3 regions of the Pectobacterium araliae genome follow, and region 2 is predicted to be linked to each of the others. Evidence: riboswitches for the same ligand, from Rfam matches in the RefSeq annotation. Region 2 holds a riboswitch; each other region holds the start of a gene.
What was found. Region 2 has a riboswitch for thiamine pyrophosphate ahead of thiB (thiamine ABC transporter substrate binding subunit). Riboswitches for the same ligand answer to the same signal wherever they lie in the genome.
Positions count from the first base shown of each region.

Region 1: another riboswitch for thiamine pyrophosphate. It lies ahead of thiC (phosphomethylpyrimidine synthase ThiC); the one in region 2 lies ahead of thiB (thiamine ABC transporter substrate binding subunit).
Region 3: another riboswitch for thiamine pyrophosphate. It lies ahead of thiM (hydroxyethylthiazole kinase); the one in region 2 lies ahead of thiB (thiamine ABC transporter substrate binding subunit).

Region 1 covers NZ_AP028908.1:4,212,921-4,218,677, reverse strand. Annotated here, with positions in the region: gene thiS (sulfur carrier protein ThiS) at 1-161, opposite strand, end outside; gene AACH44_RS19160 (HesA/MoeB/ThiF family protein) at 142-936, opposite strand; gene thiE (thiamine phosphate synthase) at 938-1,579, opposite strand; gene thiC (phosphomethylpyrimidine synthase ThiC) at 1,576-3,555, opposite strand; TPP riboswitch at 3,669-3,823, opposite strand; gene rsd (sigma D regulator) at 3,946-4,407, opposite strand; gene nudC (NAD(+) diphosphatase) at 4,516-5,298, shown strand; gene hemE (uroporphyrinogen decarboxylase) at 5,416-5,757, shown strand, end outside.
Region 2 covers NZ_AP028908.1:651,052-656,808, forward strand. Annotated here, with positions in the region: gene thiP (thiamine/thiamine pyrophosphate ABC transporter permease ThiP) at 1-1,496, opposite strand, end outside; gene thiB (thiamine ABC transporter substrate binding subunit) at 1,472-2,455, opposite strand; TPP riboswitch at 2,536-2,632, opposite strand; gene sgrR (HTH-type transcriptional regulator SgrR) at 2,670-4,328, opposite strand; gene sgrT (glucose uptake inhibitor SgrT) at 4,419-4,583, shown strand; gene AACH44_RS02960 (AraC family transcriptional regulator) at 4,797-5,636, shown strand; gene AACH44_RS02965 (AzlC family ABC transporter permease) at 5,738-5,757, shown strand, end outside.
Region 3 covers NZ_AP028908.1:3,118,316-3,124,072, reverse strand. Annotated here, with positions in the region: gene AACH44_RS14205 (DUF4062 domain-containing protein) at 1-413, opposite strand, end outside; gene AACH44_RS14200 (hypothetical protein) at 461-733, opposite strand; TPP riboswitch at 1,329-1,425, shown strand; gene thiM (hydroxyethylthiazole kinase) at 1,462-2,256, shown strand; gene thiD (bifunctional hydroxymethylpyrimidine kinase/phosphomethylpyrimidine kinase) at 2,253-3,056, shown strand; gene psiE (phosphate-starvation-inducible protein PsiE) at 3,232-3,639, shown strand; gene yegS (lipid kinase YegS) at 3,652-4,551, opposite strand; gene ltrA (group II intron reverse transcriptase/maturase) at 4,758-5,757, opposite strand, start outside.

The DNA.
Region 1 (5,757 bases), 1.1 Mb from region 2:
CCGTTTTGCACCTGATGCTGTGACCAGGTGGCGTGCGGGATAATGGTTTGGTTGATGGCCAGCGCTGTGCCAGGCTGGAGCCGATTGATCTGGCTCAGCAGTGCTTCAACCGTGGTGGCTTCTGGGCATTCAAAGGGTTCATCATTCAGCGTGATTTTCATGCACCCCTCCACATACCGAGCAATGGGGCGCACGCGTCAGCTGGAGCGTGTTCCAACTCTGCTGTTTACCATTGAACATCCTCAGCTTGCCGTCTAGCGCGGACGGTATACCGACCAGCAGTTTGATCGCTTCCAGTGCCTGAAGCGTACCAATCACGCCAACCACCGGACCCAGCACGCCGGCGGTGCGGCAGTTGCGCTGTGGTTCGGACGTATCGGGGTACAGGCAGGCGTAGCAGCCGGCGTGATAAGGCGGTGTGAAAACAGCGAGTTGGCCGCTGAAACCGACGGCGCTCCCGCTGATCAGCGGTTTGCCGGCGTTAAAGCAGGCAGCGTTAACCGCATGGCGAGTGGCCATGTTGTCGCTGCAATCCAGCACGACATCGACGCGGCTGACGGCGCTGTATAACGTGTCACCGCTGAGCCTTTCGGTAATCGCAATCGCTTCTGAGTGCGGATTTAATGCCTGTAGCTGACGCTGCGCCAACACGGCTTTGGGTTTGTCGGTGTCGCTGGTGCGATACAGAATCTGGCGTTGCAGGTTGCTGATGTGCAGTGAGTCATCGTCGGCAAGCAGTAGCGTGCCGACCCCAGCGGCAGCCAGATAGAGCGAGGCGGGCGCCCCCAGCCCACCCAGCCCAACCAGCAGAACGCGGGCGGCTTTGAGTTTCTCCTGACCTTCCGGGCCAATATCCTCCAGCATCAGTTGACGGCTATAGCGCATGAATTCGCTATCGCTCAGTCCGGCAGGCGCTGGATGGTGAGTCGTTACCATGTCATGCCTCCCGTCCTTCAATCATTTTGAGCAGCGTCGTGGTGGCCTGCCGCCAGTCTGGTGCCTGAGTAATGGCGCTGACGACGGCAATGCTGCCGACGCCCGTTGCCAGCACCGCAGGTACTCTGTCGATGCTGATGCCGCCAATTGCAACTGTAGGAAAACGGTCTTGCAGATCGGTTATGTGCCGCGTTAGTTCAGCCAGCCCCTGCGGCGCTGATGGCATATCCTTGGTTTGCGTGGGGAAAATATGCCCCAGCGCAATATAGGACGGATTGATCGCCACCGCGCGTGCCAGTTCACGATCGTCATGCGTAGAGACGCCTAAGCGCAGACCCGCTTTTTTAATGGCGGCCAGATCGGCAGTATCCAGGTCTTCCTGACCCAGATGTACGCCGTATGCCTGATGTTTTACCGCTAATTTCCAGTAGTCATTGATGAAGAGCTGCGCCTGATAGCGGCGACCCAATGCGATCGCCTGGATCACATCGGCTTCGGTTTGTTCATCTGCCCGATCTTTGATCCTGAGCTGGATCGTGTTCACCCCGACGCTGAGTAATCGCTCGATCCACTCCACGCTATCGACGACGGGATAAAGCCCCAGCCGCTGTGCCGTTGGGGCAAAAGGCGTCGAGCCCGTCATTTGCTTTCCTCGGTTTGTAGGCTGGTGGCGCTGTGATAAAGCTCGCTACCGCGCGAGCGGAATTCTTGCGACATCTGCGCCATACCCACTTCAACTGGTTTGGCTTCTGCTTCCTGTTTCGCGGCGTAGTCGCGTACTTCCTGTGAGATTTTCATCGAGCAGAATTTAGGGCCGCACATGGAACAGAAGTGGGCGACTTTGCCGGATTCCTGGGGCAGCGTTTCATCGTGGTAGGCGCGTGCGGTTTGCGGATCGAGCGCCAGATTGAACTGATCTTCCCAGCGGAATTCAAAGCGCGCTTTTGACATGGCGTTATCACGGATCTGCGCGCCGGGATGGCCTTTCGCCAGATCGGCGGCATGGGCGGCGATCTTATAGGTAATCAGCCCCTGTTTGACGTCTTCTTTGTTCGGCAAACCAAGATGCTCTTTCGGTGTGACGTAACAGAGCATCGCGCAGCCAAACCAGCCGATCATGGCAGCACCGATGCCAGAGGTGAAGTGATCGTAACCCGGTGCGATATCGGTCGTCAGCGGGCCGAGCGTATAGAATGGCGCTTCGTGGCAGTGTTCCAGCTCTTCGGTCATGTTGCGGCGGATCATCTGCATCGGAACGTGGCCGGGGCCTTCGATCATCACCTGTACGTCATATTCCCAGGCAATTTTGGTCAGCTCACCTAACGTATGCAGTTCGGCAAATTGGGCTTCGTCGTTGGCATCCTGAATGGAGCCGGGACGTAAGCCGTCACCCAGCGACAGCGCGACGTCATAAGCCGCACAGATTTCACAAATTTCGCGGAAATGTTCGTACAGGAAGCTCTCTTTGTGATGCGACAGGCACCACTTCGCCATAATGGAACCGCCACGTGAGACGATGCCAGTCAGGCGTTTGGCGGTCATCGGCACATAGCGCAGCAGCACGCCCGCGTGGATGGTGAAATAGTCCACGCCCTGTTCCGCCTGCTCCAGCAGCGTATCGCGGAACATCTCCCAGTTCAGGTTTTCCGCCACGCCGTTCACTTTTTCCAGCGCCTGATAGATCGGTACTGTCCCGATGGGTACGGGGCTGTTACGCAGAATCCACTCGCGCGTTTCGTGAATATAGCGGCCAGTCGAGAGATCCATCACGGTATCCGCGCCCCAGCGGGTAGACCAGACCAGTTTTTCCACTTCTTCTTCGATGGAAGATGTCACGGCGGAGTTGCCGATATTGGCGTTAACCTTCACCAGAAAATTACGGCCGATAATCATCGGTTCCGATTCGGGGTGATTGATGTTTGAGGGAATAATGGCACGCCCGGCAGCCACTTCCTGACGGACAAATTCCGGCGTGATGTTTTCCGGCAGGAGAGCGCCGAAACTTTGCCCCGGATGCTGCTGGCGTAGCACCTCGCCGCGGATACGCTCGCGTCCCATATTTTCGCGAATGGCGATAAATTCCATTTCAGGCGTAATCATGCCCTGCCGCGCATAGTGGAGCTGGGTGACGCGTTTTCCTGCTTTGGCACGCAGCGGACGTGGCAGGTGTTCGAAACGCAGATGATCCAGACCCGCATCCGCCAGACGCTGTTGGGTGAAGTCGGAGCTGACGCCGGATAACGCTTCGGTGTCGTGACGTTCTGCAATCCAGCTGGCGCGCAGCTTCGCTAGCCCAACGCGGACATCGGGTTGCGCAGCCGGATCGCCATAAGGCCCTGACGTATCGTAAACCGGGATTGGCTCATTGGGTTCGTATTGGGGGTTGTCTTTACTGCCGCCAAGTAACGTCGGGCTAAGCTGAATCTCCCGCATCGGTACGTGGATGTCGTCACGTGAGCCTGTAAGGTAAATGCGTTTGGAATTGGGAAAGGCGGTTCCCTGTAAGGTTTCAATAAACTGCTGGGCGGCGGCACGCTGTTCACGGCGACCAGATTTGGATGCTGTAGATAACTCTGTCTTTACCGACGAGGTTTTTATAGACAAGGGTTCTGTAGACATAGCAAGTTCCTGTAAGACGTAAAGGGAAGATTGCTTGTCTGGAGCCGGAGGGAGTAATAATGATATTGAGCGTCAGAGCAGGTATGTGGGAATACACAGCCTTGGGCTCAATGAAGTGCATTACTCTTGTTCCCTTCGCAGGTATTAACCCGATCAGGTTCCGCGGATCCCGAATTAACGGTCTCAGCCTGTGCGCTCATAAGTTTCGTCATAACGATTGATTTCGTAAAACAAAACACGAGCACGCTAGGCACTCCGACAAGATTTGCCCGTCTGTTAAACGGGTCAATAAAACCCCTACACTGTATGTCGGCAAAACGCGGATGTCAAAGCGTGCCGCTTTTGCCTTTCCAGTGTGTGATGATGTTCTTAAATAACGTCAAATGACGACTAGTTATCGTAAACCTGCTTGATCATGTTGTCTTCTAACGTAAAACGCTCTTCTAATGCTTCGCCGACGCTGGAAAGTGCCTGCTGGAATTCGAGGCAGTTATCATGGTCAATGGCTGCCGCCAGATGGCTATCGTAAAACGTCATAATTTGCTGCGTATTATTTTGCAGGGCGAGGTCGAGCTGGGTGGAAAGCGCTAAGACTTGTTCGCTGTGCGTCGCGGCTTCATGCAGCATCTTTTCGTATAAATGAAAGTGCCCAGTAGAAAGATAGTCCACCAGATTCTGGCAAAAATTATCCAATGCCTCTTCATCCAAAAGAGAAAGCGTTTCCTTGTTCGGCTTGATGCCAACCAGATGATAGTAAGCCACCAGAAGCTGCTTACGCGCTTGTAGCCATTGGTCGATTAACGCATTATTGCCACCAACGTATTCAGTCAGACTTTGTAGCTGGTTTAGCATTGTTGACTCCGTGAACGGTAAGAAATAACTGAAATCCCAGTTATAAAACTTATGTAATCACTCTGAATGTAAAATGCCAGTGAAGTGGCAGTGGAGCAATAAAAAGATATGGAACAGACGCTAAAAGGTGATGAAACCGGCTGGTGGGTAGTGAGCGATGCAGTACAAATCTGGCTACCCCAAGGAGAATTACCGCGCGGAACGGCGACGGCGTGGTCGTTACAGGGGAAAGTAGCTCGTCAAATCGGTGAATGGCAAGGGCAGCTTGTCTGGCTGGTTTGCCAGGGGCGGGATACTGGCATGGTATCGGTTCGCCAACTGCTCGATCAAGACGCGGGCTTATTCCAACTGGCGGGGCGAGGCGTACAACTTGCTGAATTCTATCGCTCCCATCGCTTTTGTGGTTACTGCGGCCATGAAATGGTGCGGAGCAAAACGGAGCTGGCGTGCTTATGTCACCACTGCAGAGAACGCTATTATCCGCAGATCGCGCCTTGTATCATCGTCGCGATTCGCCGTGGTGATGAAATTTTGCTAGCGCAGCATAATCGGCATCGCGGGAACATGTACACCGTGCTGGCTGGGTTTGTGGAAGTGGGCGAAACACTAGAACAGACGGTTGTACGTGAGGTGATGGAAGAGAGCCAAATTCAGATAAAAAACCTGCGTTACGTGAGTTCGCAGCCTTGGCCATTCCCTCATTCGCTGATGATGGCATTTACAGCCGATTATGCGGGTGGAGACATCAAGCACGATCCGAAAGAGTTGCGTGACGCAGACTGGTTCCGCTATGACCAACTTCCGCTGTTGCCTCCGCTGGGCACCGTGGCACGTCGACTTATCGAAGATACAGTAGTGTTGTGCCGTGCTCATCACGAGAACGAAGGCTGACGTGGTACTATTTACGCTAATTAATGTGTTGGTTTCATAACACGTTCGTTTTATAACGCATCCGCTTCATCACATCTATCTGGTATAGAACCGTCGTGAGGCTGAAAGGAAGAGAACATGACCGACCTGAAAAATGATCGCTATTTGCGGGCGTTATTGCGCCAACCTGTCGATGTCACCCCGGTGTGGATGATGCGTCAGGCGGGGCGCTATCTACCGGAATATAAGGCAACGCGTGCGCAGGCGGGTGATTTTATGTCACTGTGCAAAAATGCAGAGCTGGCGTGTGAAGTCACACTACAACCTTTACGGCGTTATGCGCTGGACGCTGCGATCCTGTTCTCTGACATTCTCACTATCCCTGATGCCATGGGTTTAGGGCTTTATTTTGACGCGGGGGAAGGTCCACGTTTTCACTCTCCCATCACGTCGCATGCCGATGTGGTTAAACTGCCTGTT
Region 2 (5,757 bases):
ATTTGCTGGTACAGATAGAACGGCAGCGTGCGGAACTGCTCATTGCCGAATAGCGCGATGACGCCGAAATCACCAATCGACAGCACGCAGGCAAAAGCCAACGCCTGCGCGAGCGGTTGTTTCAGCGCGGCGAGTTCGATCAGCCTTAGCCGCTGCCAGCCGTGAATATCCAGCGACGTACAGAGTCGGTTATAGCGCTCGGCAACGTCCAGCATTGGGTTTTCCAACACTTTGATCGCATACGGAATGGCCATCAGCGCGTTGGTGAACACCACCAGTGCGTAAGGGGATTGCGGTAGCCCGATGCTGTTATTCAGCAGCAGGAAAAAGCCGGTTGCCAGCACAATGCCCGGCATGGCGAGGATGAGCATACCGCTCAGGTTCATCAACTGCCCGAACAGTGGCTTTTGGCGTAGCTTGAGCTCGCGACTGCTCCAGAGCAGCATCATGGTTAGCACCAGACACAGGAGTCCCGCGCCTAAGGCAATGCGCAGTGAGGTAAACAGCGTTTGCCAGAGCACAGGTTGTTGCAGGACGGAAACCAATGAGCGGTTCACACCATCGACCACCACGGCCAGCAAAGGAGGCACGACCAGCAGCAACAGCGCACCAATCAGCAGGCCGTCGGTGAGGCGGCTTAAGGCGCTATCCTGCGGGTTACGCCAGGCAAGCTGCTGTGTGCTGCCAACGGGCAGAATCCGTCCCAGCCGCTGGCTCAGCAGCACCAAACCGAGACAGCAGACCATCTGAATTAACGCCAGCAGTGCCGCGCGCCCCGGATCGTAATCAAAGCTTAATGCCTGATAAATAGCCAGCTCAATGGTGGTCGCCTGCGGGCCACCGCCCAGCGACAGCACCGTGGCAAAACTGGCAAAGCAGAGCATAAAAATCAATGCGCCAGTGGGTAAAATCTGCCTGCGCAGGGCGGGCCATTCCAACAAACGGAAATGCTGCCAGCTGTTCATACCCAGATTGGCGGCTAGCTGGCGCTGCTCGGTGGCAATACCTTCTAAGGATTGCAATAGCAGTCGGGTTGCCAGCGGCAGATTGAAGAACACATGCGCCAGCAAAATTCCCTGCAACCCATAGGGCGAAAACGTGTATTTCAGGTCAAACCAGCCCAGCGCAGAGGCCAGCCAGCCTTGTCTGCCATAAACGCTGAGCAGGCCAAAAACGGCTACCAATACGGGCAGCACCAGCGTCATCGCGCACAGGCGCAACAGCCAGCGATGGCCGGGAAAGCGCCGTCGATACAGCGCTCTGGCAAGGAAAATGGCTGGAGCGGTAGAAAACAGCGCAGAGAGAAAGGCCTGCCAGAAGGTAAACCGAATGACATGCCAGAGATAGCTGTCATGCCATAGCGTGCGCCACTGGCTTTCGGGCGCCTGTATCCACAGTGCGCCGAAAGCCAGTACGGCAACGGAAATTAACAGCGTGGTGGCCAGCAGCCCCGGCCACAGACGTCCGCCGATTAGTGGCTGACGGCGCGTTGCCATGCCTGAATCCACAGCGTCCTTTGGTCGGCAACATCTTGTGCGCTGAACTGCATGGCTTTCTCAGGCACGGCGAGCGTCGCGAAGCCCGCAGGCAGGTCGGTTTTCACCGCCGGATACATCCAATTCGTCGTCGGGATAGCCTGTTGGAAGGTTGGGCTCAGGATGAACTGCATAAAGCGTTTTGCCAACTCGGGATTTTTGCTGGAAGCCAACTGCCCGGCGATTTCGATTTGCAGGTAATGTCCTTCGCTAAAGGTCGCTGCGGCGTAGTTGTCTTTCTTCTCTTCGATGATGTGGTAGGCCGGCGATGTGGTGTAGCTCAACACCAGATCCGCTTCCCCTTTCAGGAACAAACCGTAGGCTTCACTCCAGCCTTTGGTGACGGTAACGGTTTTTTTCGCCAACTTCTGCCAGGCTTGTGGCGCATCGTCGCCGTACACTTTCTGCATCCATAACAACAAACCTAGCCCCGGCGTGCTGGTGCGCGGATCCTGATAGATCACTTTCCACGGTGCATTGCTGTCCACCAGTTCATGCAGGCTTTTCGGCGGGTTTTTCAGCGTGTCTTTGTTATACACAAACGCGAAATAGCCGTAGTCGTAAGGAACGAAGGTTTTATTGCTCCAGCCGCCCGGCACCGTAACCGCACGGGTGTCCTGACCGTGTGGCGCAAACAGGCCGGTTTGCTCCGCTGCCTGCAACAGGTTGTTGTCCAGTCCCAGAATGATGTCCGCTTTGCTGTTTTTGCCTTCCATACGCAGGCGGTTTAGCAGCGATGCGCCATCCTCCAGTGCGACAAAATTCAGTTCGCACTCACACTCTTTTTCAAACGCGGTCTTGATGACGGGGCCTGGACCCCACTCGGAAGCGAACGAATCATAGGTATAAACGGTAAGCGCAGGTTTGGCGAAAGCGGATGCTGAGAGCAGTAACAGACAAGGCAGGCTGGTTTTCAGCACGGTGGCTGAACGGTGTAATAATTGATTTAACACTTTGCACTCCTGAGAATCATAGGGTGGCAAAGGACTTCGAGGCAGCAATAAGCCGCACTCTCAAATCCCTTCGCCGGTATTAACCGGATCAGGTTCGACGGGTATCTTCTCAGCGAAAAATTTTCCGCACCCCGTTGAGAACGGCACATTGTAAAGGGTTAAGTCGGGCAGCGAAAGGCTCTCAGCGTTCCGGCGGCGCAAACCAGGCGGATTTAAAATCAAACCAGCCCAACATATTCATCCTGACGCCGCGCATACTGCGCTGCCCTTGAAGTTGCAGCCAGTGATGCAATAGCGGATGCAGTTGCCCGCTTTTGATGAGTTTTTCACTCCATTCTGCCATTGAGAGTGTGTTATTACGCCACTGCTGTGCGTCGGTATCCAGGTCGTCGTTCAGGCAATGTTGCACCAGTGGCAGCTCATAGAGCATCGCAAACAGAGAGAATTCGAGCGGCAGATAACAATTCAGGCTACCAAACCAGATATCGCTTTCGGCATTACCCTGATACCAATCTTCGTAGCTGATGGTCTGAACATGCAACGTGACGCCCTGCTGCGCCAGCAGCGTACGCATAATCTCGCTCAATATCCGGTATTCTGGGTGCTCCTGATAGAACGTGAGCGTGACGTCGGTTAGTCCTTTGGGTATGGACTGTGGCGTATCGGGGTGATGATGATGCCAGCGCGGTAGCAGGCTATAGGCCGGTGACCAGTCGCGCTGGTTACTGATATTGGCGTGGTTGAGCAGCGAAATAGGATTAAATACCTGCCTGAGCCATTGCTGAGTCTCTGGGCGCTTGTTCAGCGGCGAGCGTTTGTCGAACAACAGGAAATAACCGCCTTCTTCCATTCTACTTTCCAACTGTTCGTGACGAGAATTGTCGGACTGGAACTGAACGAAGACGGGCATTTCTTCCGGTTCGTCCGGTAGGACCCAGATGTTGACCTCATCAATCAGCGCCCGATAGCCAAAATAGTCATCGAAAGCGCGGATCTTCAATTGGCTGCTGTTATTGCGCACCACGGCATAAGGGCCGGTGCCAATCGGGTGTTGGGCGAAATTCGGCAGCGTTTGCCACTCTTGTGGCAGGATCATGGCGTGTACGCTGGCTAAAAGCCACGGCAACCACGTATCTGGGTTGTGTAAGCGGATATCAATCACAAACGGCATCGGTGAGGTCACGGCCTCAATATGGGAAAAGAGCGGAAGCGAGGTGAGGCGCGATAACGATGTGGTGATGTCGTCCATCGTGAGTTCACGACCATGATGGAAGCGGATGGCCGGACGCAGATAAAAGCGCCAGTGCAGAGGAGATAAACTCTGCCAGTGATGAGCCAGATCGGGTTTCAGTTCCCCATTTTCCTCATTTATATTGGTGAGTCCGCTGAATATTTGTCGCGCAATGTGCATTTCCGAGCGTCGCAGTGCCGAGCTGGGCAATAAATTGTGTAACGGGCGGTAGTAGAGGATGCGCAGAATGTGCTTTCCTTGCCGGAAGCTCCGTCCAAGGTGGGCGAGTAGCATCTGGCGCACCGCTTCTTTGTCACCGACCAACTGCACCAGTTGCTCAATACGATCTTGTTCCAGCAAATCTTCGGCACGCTGCTGTTGTAGCGCTAATCCGGTATACACAAAGGAAAGTTGCGAACGTTTTCCTCTTCCGGCTTCGGCTTGCCAGATGAGCCAGCCTGCTTGTTGCATGGCGTTCAATAACGAGCGGATATGGCGGCGTGAGCAATTCAACACACCGGTCAGCTCTTGCAGTGTGGTGTCGGTGGTTTGCCCCTGAAAGTGCTGCCACAGGCGGATGAACTGTTGTTGCAATCGAGGGGAAGACATAAAAGAGGAACTCCCTGCACTAAAGTCATCAATTTATCTTTCCCTATATTACGTCGATACTTTCTAACAAGGAAAGAGAGGAGGTGGCTTATGGCAATTTCCCGTTTGTCCCAGTTCTATCGAGCCTACTTATCGACCTGTAAAGCGAAGTGGTTGCGGTGGATGTCTACCCAACAGCGCATTGCATTACTACAGCAGGCGACGCAGTGGCACCTGAAAGACATGTCCGACGACGAATACCGTCATTGGTTCTAGGTGGTGTGAGGAAACGTATTCTGAGTAATGGTGATGTTTCACCAACCAGCGAGTTCTCTCGCTGGTTTTTTTTCGCTGTTTTTTCCAGCATGGGGATGTTAATCCGTTTCTGATAGAATCGGTGAAACAGGTACACCGTTTCTGGATGATGAAGATCGCCTATTTTTCTTCTCTGTCTGAGCAATTTTGTACAAATGACAAGAGGGTTAACGCGTGCATAAAAAGCTGGTTGCGCAAGAGCAGACACATTTCAGACACCTGGAGGCACTCGGTGGTCTGGATATGTTGCAGGCGCAGTACTACCAGCAGCGTTTTCCTCGTCATGTGCATGATACCTATTGCATTAGCGTGATTGAGCAGGGGGCTCAACGCTTTTATCGTTCTGGTGCTGAGCACGTTGCGCCCAAAGGCGACATCATTCTGGTGAATGCAGACGATGTGCACACGGGGAGTTCTGAGGTAGAAACGGGATGGGCCTATCGCGCTATTTATCCTCACCCTGACCTTTTTCGCTCAATTAATCAGGATCTTCAACGCGCAAAAGATGCCATTCCGTGGTTTTCTGATGCGGTGGTGCACGATCCAGGATTAGCGGAACAACTGCTCATGACCTTCGATATGCTTGCTCAGCCGGGCAATCTGTTACTGAAAGAAACGCTGCTGCTGTCGTCATTAACCTGGCTGACGATGCGCTATAGCAAGACGCGCCTGACGCCACAGACACTACCTGTTGCGACCCAAAATATACTGAATGTTAAAGCCTTTATGGACAGCTATCCCGAGAGAGAACTCGCTCTTGTTGAACTGGCAGCGCTCGCTGAGCTTAGCGTATGGCACTTCTTACGGCAGTTTAAAGCCGTTGTCGGTATCACCCCCCACGCTTATTTGATCCAGGCACGTTTGCGTAAGGCGAAAGATCTACTGCGTAAAGGTCACTCTATCCTCGATGTTTCGGTGCAGTGTGGTTTTACCGATCAGAGTCACTTCCACCGCCATTTCAGAAATTCGTTGGGATTGACGCCGGGCGAGTTTACTAAGGGTAATTCACTCTAAACGCTATCCCTATTCTGAGGGGAAGCAACTTTATCCAATACTATTAAAAACCGTTTTGTTAGTTTTTCGCTATCGATTTATTTCTGGTAGTGCAATGTTATATGGAAAACGCCGTAACCCG
Region 3 (5,757 bases), 2.2 Mb from region 2:
GTTGCCCATGTTTTCCTGAGACGATTGGTTGAGGCCTTCTCTATGAATGCTGTGAGCTTCTCTCTGAGCTCAGAGTCTTTTTCAGATTTGGCTAAAGGTAGACTTTCCGGATTCTCATGTACTAAAACAACAACACGTAAACCTTTTGAGACCGCATAATCGAATTCCTTTTCGGTGTAACTTAAACCGTCCTCTGCGACAGAGCCATATCGTCCACCAATGATCAGCAGATAATAATCACAATCATCAATTACTTTTTTTATGAATTCCCATTGCTCTTCATCGATTGCTGGGAATAACTCCATTCCTGCTGGGATGCAATCCATTTCCATCAGCGTCTGTATAACGTGTTTCCGTTCCTCTTCCAAATCCGTAAAAGTTGAACTTACGAAAACCTGGTAACGTTTATCCATTTCTATCCCTTAAAAGCGGAAGGGGCATGAAGCCCCTTCATTCAACATTAACCAGCGTAGCTATAGGAATCACGCATACCATCACGATAGCCTTCAGCAAATGCTGCTTGCGGGCTTTTATGGCGTACAGTGCCCGCTTGGCTATCAGGCAAAACATGCAAATTTACCCAGACTTGTTCCGTTCGAGATAAACCTGATTGGTATCCTTGATCGTAGGCGCAGCCACAACCACAACATTTATGCCGCCCCTCACCACCTTGGTCATCTGGCAGGTTAATGAAAGCCGTATTGTATCGATGAGACTTATTACAGATTGTCATGTGTAGCTCCTTATGAGCACTAATTGGTATTTACATGACCATCCAAGCTCGGCACAATCAAACCGTAGAAATGAAAGTGAGGCTAACAAACGTTATGAGTCTGCAAACTCATGGTGGTCATGCTTCATAAGCCGGATTCACAATTTGTGAATCCGGTTTTTTTATGCCTGTTATTAATGCGATATCTATATGTAGTGCATTAATTTCATTAATGCACTACATGCTGTGTATTTTAGTTGAGATTCTTTTGAGTACAAGGCTTGATTTTGAGGTTAAATTTAGATTGCGAAAGGTTAATAAATGCGCAAGCCTTGTCTGACAAGGCTTGCGACAATGTCAATAATGCGCAAAAAAATAAAAATTTGATCGAATACAGACTTCTTTGGCGAAAGGAGATAACTCGCTGATTCTTCAGAGTACCTGTGGTGATATCAGTCAGGAACTGTTTGGGAACCAGAACCTTGTTTAGTCCACTGCTTGTGGATAAGGTCAATATCCGCTGGACACTAGTAGGATTGGATGTCCATTTACAATACTGCCCACTGGCATTATCCTGATCGAAGATTAATAAAACATTAATCGCAACATTTTGATTTTAAATGACTCGGGGTGCCCTTCTTTGTGAAGGCTGAGAAATACCCGTACCACCTGAACTGGATAATGCCAGCGTAGGGAAGTCACGGTATGCCCACCGGTTGCCGCCTTCTTCCACGCCGGTTGGGAGATTTATGAACACGCGACCCGCCGACTTTTCTGCCGCTCAGGCAGCAATATCGCTCACCCAATTTCATTCTGCTTCACCGCTGGTGCACTGTTTGACCAACGACGTGGTGCAATCTTTTACTGCTAATGTGCTGCTGGCGCTGAATGCGTCGCCTGCGATGGTGGTCGATCCCGATGAAGCCGCGCAGTTCAGCGCGGTGGCCGATGCGCTGCTGATTAATGTCGGGACGCTGGAGCGCTCGCGTGCCGATGCGATGCGAGCGGCGGTAAAGAGTGCACATCAGGTGGATACGCCGTGGGTGCTCGATCCGGTTGCCGTAGGCGGTTTAACCTTTCGTACCGAATTTTGCCGAGAGCTGCTGACATGGAAACCGACGGCGATCCGCGGCAACGCGTCTGAAATCATGGCGCTGGCGGGGTTAGCCGCACAGGGGCGGGGTGTCGATAGCGCTGATGATTCGCTGGCGGCGCTCCCTGCCGCACGCGAGCTGGCTCGACAAGTGGGGACGATTGTTGCGGTGACCGGCGTGGTGGATTATGTCACGGACGGTGAGCGAGATATCGCGGTAACCGGCGGCGATAGCATGATGACGCGGGTAGTCGGCACGGGCTGTGCGCTGTCGGCGGTGGTCGCAGGTTTTTCTTCTCTGGACGGCGATCGCTTATCCCACGTGGCGGCGGCGTGTTATGTCATGGCGTTAGCGGGGCAGCAGGCAGCTTCAGCATCACAAGGTACAGGCAGTTTTATCCCCCATTTCCTCGATAGGTTGTATACCCTGCGCGCGGAGGAACTGGCATGAAACGTATCAATGCGTTGACGATTGCGGGCACCGATCCGAGCGGCGGTGCGGGGATTCAGGCGGATTTAAAAGCGTTTTCCGCGCTGGGTGCTTACGGCACGTCGGTCATTACCGCGCTGGTGGCGCAAAATACGCGTGGCGTGCAGTCCGTCTACCGAATTGAACCGGATTTTGTCGCGGCACAACTGGATTCCGTGCTGAGCGATGTGCGTATCGACAGCGCCAAGATTGGTATGCTGGCGCAGACCGATATTGTCGAAGCCGTTGCCGAGCGCCTGCGCCATTACGCCGTGCCTTTCGTGGTATTGGACACCGTGATGCTGGCGAAAAGTGGCGATCCGCTACTGGCTCCCGAGGCGGTGGAATCGATCCGTCGTGAGCTGCTGCCGCTGGTTTCCCTGATTACGCCGAACCTGCCGGAGGCCGCTGCGCTGCTGAATACGTCATCGGCCACCAACGAGCGGGAAATGCGTGAGCAGGGGGAAGCGCTGCTGGCGATGGGCTGTCAGGCGGTGCTGATGAAAGGCGGACACCTTAGCGAAGCGGAAAGCCCAGACTGGCTGTTCAGTCGACAGGCCGATCCGCAGCGCTTTAGCTCACCGCGTGTGAATACACGCAATACGCACGGCACCGGCTGCACGCTGTCTGCCGCGTTAGCGGCACTGCGACCGCGTCACGCTAGCTGGGGCGAGACGGTTAAGGCCGCGAAGGCGTATTTACAGCAGGCGTTACAGCATGCCGACACGCTGGAGGTCGGGCACGGAATCGGCCCCGTTCATCATTTCTACCGCTGGTGGTAAAACGCACATTCAGCTTGAAGTATGACGGGTATAAGTAAATTGACTTGTACTTTGCGTGACATCTTTGTCAGTAATTTCAAACTAAATTAAGCGTGTTTGTCATAGACAGTACGCGGGTTGGCCGGTTATTTTGCAGTGAATTCTTGGCGTTAATGTGAAATAGGATGGATAACATATGGCAGGTTCTGCTCGCAGTGCGATGGCTGCCAAGGCGCTTCAGACGATACTCAATATCGGCCTGCTGGCGCTGGCGACCATTCTGGTTATTTTTTTGGTCAAGGAAACGTTTCATCTGGCGAAAGTGCTGCTGATCTCCAACGAGAAAGATTCCTCCTATCAGTTGATAGAAGGCATCGTGATCTATTTCCTTTATTTTGAATTTATTGCGCTGATCGTGAAGTATTTTCAGTCCGGCTATCACTTCCCGCTGCGCTATTTTATCTACATCGGCATTACGGCCATTATTCGCCTGATTATTGTCGATCACAAAAGCCCAGCGGATACGCTGATTTATTCCGCGGCGATCCTGCTGCTGCTGGTGACGTTGTATCTGGCAAACAGTAATCGCCTGAAGCGGGAATAAGCAAACACGTCGTTATTCCAACAGCGAACACTGAGGCGGCAGTCGACAGGAGATCGCTGCGGGAAGTACCTCAATGTGGAAGCGTTTGGCGGTAAGTGGCTCGCCGTCCAGATTAAACGTCATATCGTCTGGTGCGGTGATCTCCAGCCAGGGCAAGGTAGCGGAAATCATGTTCTGGTTTTCGCTGCCAGTAAACCAGGCCTGAAGCATATTGGGCAACAGCTCGGTTGCTGACAGCACGCTCAGTTCCAGCAGCCCATCGTTAACCAGCGCTTCAGGGCAAAGCTGCTGTCCGCCGCCTGCCTGACGGCCATTTCCCGCCGCGACAACCAGCGTATCCCCCGACCAGTGAAAACCTGGCCCGCGAATTTCACAGCGTTCGGCTTGCAGCATGTCCATGCGAAAAAGCGCGTGCAGCACGTAAGAGGCACTCCCCAGCGCGGCCTTCATCTTGGCTGGCGTCTCGGTGGTAATACGCGTGGCGAATCCGCCCGTCGCCATGTTGATGAAATAATGGCTGTCGTTGACCTTGGCGATATCAATCGCAGTCGCGCGGCCTTTTATCGCCAGCGTCAGCGCATTGTACATCTCCATTGGAATCTGACAGCTGGTGGCAAAATCATTAGCCGTGCCTAACGGTACAATTCCGAGACACGGACGCACCGCTTCCGGCTGTACCGCCAATGCCGCAGCGACTTCATTGACAGTGCCGTCGCCTCCGGCAGCGATCACGTTATCCGCGTTGAGCTGAATCGCCTCTTCCACATAGCGTTTGGCATCACCGTATTCCCAGGTCACGCGGACATGCAGCGTATAGCCGTCCTTGCGTAGCTTATCGATGGCCTCGCGCAGTTCTTCATTACCCGCGCTTTTTCCATTCAAAATCAGTAGCGTGATTGGATTTTTTTCCATGTCATCTTTCTCTGGCTGCGATGTTGTCGTTAAGACAGAAACGTTGCAGTTAATCATAGACACTAAATTAGCAGGTAGACATCAGAAGAATCGGTGAATGTTTGCGGTAGGGAAATGGGTAAACGGGAGGATCGAGTAGGAGGCGAGATTACTCCCGCCGTCCTCTCACACCACCGTACGTGCGGTTCCGCATACGGCGGTTCATGTTAACTCTGGAACTGCCGTTGCTGCTCCACTAGTGATATCAAGCCGAGTCGTCTGAACTGCGCCGTCTTTATCGCATCATTCATGTGACTCGACCCCGCGTTCCACCACGCTCCTCGCTGGTTACTCGCCGACCTCCACGCTCGCTTTTCACACAAGCCCGCTCGCATTAGCATTCGGGCTCGCGTATACGTTCGTTTCCATTGCCGCCACAGTAGACTGCGCAGTTTACGCCTGACCCAGCCGTCAATCTTCTCCAGAACTCCTTTTACTTCCGTGTATCTGAAGTAGCTCATCCAGCCTCGCAGTATCGGTGTGAGTTCATTGATTACGCCTTTCACTGATTTCGTCGCGTGCCCTGTCGTCAGGCTACGGATCTTCTCCTTCAGCCTCTCGACACTGCTCCCTGCGATCTTCAGTCGGGTCTGTTTGTGCCGTGTCACGCTGTATCCCAGGAACTTACGCTCCCACGGTCGCGCCACCGCACTCTTCTGCTCATTGACCTTTAGCTTCAGTATGTCTCTCAGGTACACCCTGATTGCCCTAAAGATATGCTCGCCTGCTTTGCGACTGCTCACGTAAATGTTGCAGTCATCCGCATAGCGACAGAAGCTGTGACCTCGACGCTCCAGTTCTTTATCCAGTTCATCCAGCAGAATGTTCGACAGTAGCGGCGACAACGGTCCGCCCTGCGGCATTCCCTTACCTCGCTTCTCTGTCTCGCACCCGTTCGTCATTTCCGCTTCAAGGTAGCGACGTATCAGTTTCAACAGCCGTTTATCCCTGACATGCCTCGCCAGACGTGACATCAAAATGTCATGATCCACCCGGTCAAAGAACTTTTCCAGATCCAGATCGACCACCCAGCGTTTCCCGCTTTGTATGTAGCGCTGTGCCTGTTGCACTGCCTGCCACGCATTGCGGTTACTTCTGAACCCGTAACTCGATTCGCAGAAGTGCGGCTCCACGACCGGACTGAGTTGTTGTGCTATCGCCTGCTGG